Linked DNA regions of Gloeobacter violaceus PCC 7421. The protein of the gene in region 1 interacts with the protein of each later gene in a pairwise test. Links are inferred from orthologs where the notes say so. Each region holds a gene or a part of one and is shown in the gene's direction. Other genes may lie near its edges. The genes, in order: cysE and cysK.

The links.
Region 2: the proteins of cysE (region 1) and cysK interact in binary tests that used the Escherichia coli proteins (3 or more experiments, as listed by UniProt). The link is inferred for Gloeobacter violaceus PCC 7421 from one-to-one orthologs.

The regions. Positions count from the first base shown.
Region 1 is NC_005125.1:2,672,930-2,676,006, forward strand. The notes cover bases 1-2,756. They hold cysE (serine O-acetyltransferase), read left to right. Parts: upstream 1-889; coding sequence 890-1,624; downstream 1,625-2,756. Other genes in these bases: aroB (3-dehydroquinate synthase), read left to right, coding at 1-702; GLL_RS12995 (DUF29 domain-containing protein), read left to right, coding at 1,694-2,179; GLL_RS13000 (RidA family protein), read right to left, coding at 2,116-2,568; msrA (peptide-methionine (S)-S-oxide reductase MsrA), read left to right, coding at 2,709-2,756. Outside these bases: more of msrA, read left to right, coding at 2,757-3,077.
Region 2 is NC_005125.1:849,348-852,468, forward strand. Bases 103-2,902 are described here. They hold cysK (cysteine synthase A), read left to right. Parts: upstream 103-921; coding sequence 922-1,884; downstream 1,885-2,902. Other genes in these bases: GLL_RS04160 (alpha/beta fold hydrolase), read left to right, coding at 103-424; GLL_RS04165 (Rrf2 family transcriptional regulator), read left to right, coding at 484-906; GLL_RS04175 (hypothetical protein), read left to right, coding at 2,027-2,599. Outside these bases: more of GLL_RS04160, read left to right, coding at 1-102; phosphate acyltransferase PlsX, read right to left, coding at 2,914-3,121.

The DNA.
Region 1 (3,077 bases):
CCGACGACGTTGCTGGCGATGGTGGACGCTGCCATCGGCGGCAAGACGGGGGTGAACCACCCCCTGGGCAAGAACTTGATCGGCACCTTCCACCAGCCCTGCCTGGTGCTCATCGACCCGCAGGTGCTGGGGACACTGCCGCCGCGCGAGACGCGCGCCGCCATGGCCGAGGTGATCAAATACGGGGTGATCTGGGACGGGGACTTATTTAAGCGGCTGGAGCAATTGCCCAGCCTGCAACGCCCGGACGCGCGCACCCTCACCACGCTGCTGGTGCGCTCCTGCCAGGCCAAAGCCGAGGTGGTCGTGCGCGACGAGCGCGAAGGCGGTCTGCGCGCCATCCTCAACTACGGCCACACCGTCGGCCACGCCCTCGAAAGTGCCACCGGTTACCGCCGCTATCTGCACGGCGAAGGGGTCGCCCTCGGTATGGCGGCGGCGGGCCGGGTGGCAGTGGCGCTCGATCTCTGGAGCCCCGAGGAGCTTCGCCGCCAGGAGGCGTTGATTATCAAAGCCCGCCTGCCGGTGCGCTGGAAGAGCGACATCGCCAGCGAGGCGCTGCTGTTGCGCATGCAATCGGACAAAAAAGTCGAGGCGGGCAAGGTGCGCTTCGTGTTGCCGGAAGCGATCGGTCGCGTCCACACCGGGGTCGAGGTGCCCACAGAGGTGCTGCGCAGGGTGCTCGACACCCTGCGCGGTTGAGGGTGCAGCGGCACCCCTACCGGCCCAAAATGCATTGGCCCGGACAATGGCATTGGCCGGGCCACGGCTCAATATGGCCGACACCAGGGCGCCTGCGGCGGATTGCCGCTCGGGGAGGGCGCGAAAAACATCGTCTATCGGGCTGTTAAGATGGTGTAGCACTGGGCGCCGTTACTTTTACACGACTGTGTACAAAACCCTGGCAAGCGTCGTCGCTACCATCCGGGAAGACTTCCAGGCCGCCTTCGAGAAAGACCCGGCCGCGCGTTCGTGGTTTGAAGTGCTGACTTGTTATCCGGGTCTGCACGCCGTCGCCGTCCACCGCTTCGCCCATCTTCTGTACGCCCGCCGCTGGTTCTGGCCGGCGCGCTTTTTATCGCACATCGCCCGCTGGCTGACCGGCGTCGAGATTCATCCGGGGGCCACCATCGGCGCGGGCATCTTCATCGACCACGGCATGGGCGTGGTGATTGGTGAAACCGCCATCATCGGCCGCGACGCGCTGATCTACCAGGGCGTCACCATCGGCGGCACCGGCAAACAAAAGGGCAAGCGCCACCCCACCCTAGGCGACAACGTCGTGGTCGGCGCCGGGGCAAAAGTTTTGGGAAATATCGAAATCGGCAACAACACCCGCATCGGGGCCGGGTCGGTGGTACTGCGCACGGTGCCCAGCGACTGCACGGTGGTGGGTGTACCCGGCCGGGTGGTCTATCAGGACGGCGAGCGCATCGATCCGCTCGCCCACGGCCAGGTGCCCGACCCACTCGCCGATGTGATCCGCTCGCTGGTCCGCCGCATCGACGAACTCGAAAGCGAAGTGCAACAGTTGCGCACCGACAAAACCGGGAAACCGGCAGCTCCGAGTTGCGCCATCGAGGCGCGCTTGCTCGAAGACTTTTTGCACGGCCCGGGGATCTAGCCACCGGGTCGTACCGTTCAGACTGATGCGGTTAGGCTGGTGGCAACCAGTCCACGGCGAGGCAATACGGTGCGGGCGAAGATTGGCAGCGATAGACCCGAGCGACCGAAAAGCTTGTATGAGGCCGATTTTCATGCCTGGACCGCCCAGCAGGCTGCTGCGATCAGAGCGCGCCAGTGGGAGCGGTTGGATATTGAAAACCTGGCTGAGGAGATCGAGTCGTTGGGGCGGGCGGAGCGGCGAGAACTGGAAAGCCGGTTGGCCATCCTGGTTGGGCATCTTCTCAAATGGCAGTTCCAGAGCGGGCGGCGCAGCAACTCCTGGCAGGCGACCATCGATGAGCAACGAAGACAGATATCGCGGCGGCTGGCTGCCCAACCGAGTTTGAAGGCGCATCTTGTCGAGGCGTTTCAAGAAGGCCGGCAAGCGGGTCTGCGATTGGCTGTTCAGCAGACGGACTTGCCCTACGGCCATTTTCCCGTGGAATGTCCCTACTCCCTCGAAGAAGCGCTTGATCCTGGGTTTTTCCCCGGGACGCAGTCCGATCCGTCCTGATCTTCGCCGATCCAGGCGTCCGCTTCGATTTCGACGATCATCACCGGGTCGATGAGGCGGCGAATTTCAACCATCGTGGAAGCAGGCCGGATCTGGCCAAACACTTCGCCGTGGGCGCGGCCGACCGCCTCCCACTGCTCAATGTCCGTCACGTAGATGCGGGTGCGCACGATGTCGGTGAGGCTGCTTCCGGCGCGCAGCAGGGCCAGCTCGATATTCTTGAGTACCTGGAGGGTCTGGGCATAGGCGTCGCCTTCCCCGACCACCCGGCCTACGGCGTCGGTGGCCGTGGTCCCCGAGACCCACACCTGCCGCCCGACGCGCACGGTCCGCGAGTAGCCGACGATCGGTTCCCAGGGTGAGCCCGACGCCAGATTTTCGCGTTGCATGAGCCGGTACCCTCCTTCAGAACTTTAACCACCAGCACGGCCGCACCGCCTGGCCAAGGAGACACCCAGGCCAGGCGCTAAAATTGTAAAAGAACAGCAATAAACATTAGCCCACGACCGGGCTGCGGAGAGTTTCCATCATGGGGTTATTCAATAAACAAGTCCAGATGCCGACGACGGCGCAGGCTCTGCCCGGACGCGCGCAGAGGATGCCGGTGAGCGTTCCTCACCACGTCAACGGCCGTCCCCTCCAGCCGCCCTTCCCCCAGGGAACAGAACAGGCCATGTTCGGCATGGGCTGCTTCTGGGGAGCCGAACGCGTGTTCTGGCAAGCCGAAGGCGTCTACACGACGGCGGTCGGTTACGCCGCCGGGTTGACCCCCAACCCGACCTATCGGGAAGTCTGCAGCGGCATGACCGGCCACAACGAAGTTGTCCTGGTCGTCTTCGATCCCAGGGTGATTTCCTACGAGCGTCTGCTGCAAATCTTTTGGGAGAACCACGACCCG
Region 2 (3,121 bases), 1.8 Mb from region 1 along the record:
GGCAAGCAACGTGGTGATCGCGGTGCGGCCTGCCTGGATGGTGAATTTTGCCGTCGCCCGCAAAGCCTTTCAGCGCAGGTTCGTCTACAAGTTGCTCGAAGATCGCTGGGCACGGTTGTTTATCGAAGACTACGTCGTCGCTCACCAGGCAGCCGCACGGGGGACACTCTATAGTTCGATCGGCAAACACGCCACCTACGAAATGCCCGACGCCTTTCGCAAACTCGCAGTGCCGACTTTGCTGATTAGCGGCGAGTACGACCAGATTATTCCCGCAGCAGGAGCGAAGCGGGCGGTGAAAGTCAATCCCGGTCTGACGCTGAAGATCATTCCCCAGACGGGACATTTTCCGATGCTCGAAGCGCCCGGCGCCTACCTGGAGTCGATGAACAGCTTCCTGGAGTCCCCCGGATCCGGGGCTTAATCCCCACTAACTTGGTGGAGATTTAGTATCATAGGAGAGTCGTCGCGCGAGGTGCGGCCGTGGAACTTTCCGCTAAAAGTGAATACGCCCTGCTTGCCATGCTGCAGCTGGCCCTCGGCCACGGCAAGGGCGAACCGATGCAGATCAAAGAAATTGCCCAGTGCCAGTCGATACCCGACCGCTATCTGGAGCAGTTGCTGGCAGACCTGCGCCGCCACGGGCTGGTCAAATCCCAACGCGGGGCGCGGGGGGGGTATCTGCTTGCGCGCGAACCTTTTGCCATCCACCTGCTTGAAATTGTCCAGTGCATCGAAGGGCAAGACGAAACCGAAACGCCCCCCAACACCCTCGAAGCGAGCATCGTCCGCGAGGCGTGGGACGAATCGCGCCGGGCGGCCGAGCAAGTGCTCAAAGGCCATACGCTCCAAAAGCTCTGCGAACTGCACGATCGCCGCCAGAGCACCGTCATGTACTACATCTAAGCGAACCTGCCACCCATGCATATCGCTCACGACATCACCGAACTGATCGGCCGCACTCCGCTGGTGCAGCTCAACCGTATTCCGGCCGCCGAGGGTGCCCTTGCCCGCATCGTGGTCAAACTCGAAAGTTTCAACCCGGCCGCCTCCGTCAAAGACCGCATCGGCGTCTCGATGATCAACGAAGCCGAAAAGTCGGGCTTTATCCTGCCGGGCAAAACGACCCTGGTCGAACCCACCTCCGGCAACACCGGCATCGCCCTGGCCATGGTGGCGGCGGCGCGCGGCTACCGGCTCATCCTCACGATGCCCGAGACGATGAGCAGCGAGCGGCGGGCGCTCCTGCGGGCCTACGGCGCCCAACTCGAATTGACCCCCGGTTCAGAAGGGATGCGCGGGGCCATCCGCCGCGCTGAGGAGATTACCCGCGAAGTGCCCGACGCGTTTATACTCCAGCAGTTTCGCAACCCCGCCAATCCCAAGATCCACCGCGAGACGACCGCCGAAGAACTCTGGCGCGACACCGACGGGCAGATGGATATTTTTGTCTCCGGGGTGGGTACCGGCGGCACCGTGACCGGGGTGGGCGAAGTCTGGAAGGTGCGCAAGCCCGGCGTGCAGATCGTGGCAGTGGAACCGGCGGCAAGCCCGGTGCTCTCCGGCGGTAAACCCGGCTCGCACCTCATCCAGGGCATTGGCGCGGGCTTTGTACCGGATGTACTGCGGCGCGACGTGATCGACGAAGTGATCGCCGTAGCCGATGAGAAAGCGATCGAATACAGCCGCAGGCTTGCCAAAGAAGAAGGGCTTCTCTCGGGCATCTCCACCGGGGCGGCTCTGTGGGCGGCTCTGCAGCTGGCCAAGCGCCCCGAGAACACCGGCAAGCTCATTGTCTTTATCCAACCCAGCTTCGGCGAGCGCTACTTGAGCACGGCCCTTTTCCAGAACGAAGGGCAATCGCCCACCGCCGTCGCCCGCTAGGAGCGGGCGGTAAGCCGCCGGTTGCGTTGCAAAAAATAGCGGCTATCCCTACTGGAAAATGCAGGCAATAGTCGATGCGTAATCCTGCGGTAGTAAGGTTCGTTTCGGCTGTGCTTCGTGCACACCACCCCAGAGACGAAAAATGCCAAACAACAACAACGACAACGACGACAAGGGCGGTAGCGACGATACCACCGGGAATCTGTCCCATGAGGAAAACGGCCACGAGCCGGATCCCAAACCCGCCGGGGGGACACCGACGGACGACGAGTTGGGAGGCGAGACCGAGAACCCCCAAAATTTCAGCGAAGAACCCCTTCCCGAGGATGTGCCAGGCTTTCAGATGCCGGACTGGCTAGATCCTGCCGACGGTGACATCTTCGGCATGGACAACGACACCGCTATGTTGGTCGGCGGCATTGCGACCGCTGGAGTGCTGGCGCTTTCTGGTGCCGGCGCGCTGGCGGCCGGTGGAGCGCTGGCTACCGGCCTCGTGTTGGGTTTAGGGGACGACCTACTGTTTGACCAGGGTAACGAGACCGTCGAGGCGTCGGCCGACAGCAGCGAGGGCGCAGAAGGGGAAACGGAGGTCGGCTTTGTCGCCGACACCGATGACACCTTCGCGCAGGACGACAGCTTCCATGAGGACGCCAATTTCTATTCCGAAGACCCCGAATTCTACGCTGAGGAGCGGCAGTACGGAGACACCGCTTAGTACCGTTTGCGCTTGGAGGGTGGTCGTTCGGTCATCCTCCCCGGCGGTTTAGGCATCCGGGCACGGAGTTGCCACTACGACCGGGGCACTGTTATATTCATGAGGAACATCAACATTACCAAATAGGGAAAGGGAGGTGGTGCCGATGAGTATACCTGGTACTAGCTTGAATCTTCGGACCGCGAACGGTCGGCTGTGCGCCGGAGCTGTGGCTCTCTAAGAGTTTCCTTTCGGCAGTCAAGACTGCGGAATATCCAGATTCGCCGGGACGCCCCCTTAGCAACTGCTGAGGGGGCGACTGGTTTTAAGACCAGTCACATCGGCAAAATCAATTGCTGCTGGATGCGCTCGAGCACCCGGTTATCCAGGGCTTCTTTGGCCAGGCGGATGGCGCTCAAGATGCCCTGGGCCTTCGAGGAGCCGTGGGCAATGATGCAGACACCGTTGACCCCGAGAAGCAGCCCGCCGCCGTAGGCCGCGTAGTCCATGCGCTGCTTGACCTGGCCCAGGTTGTTGCGCATC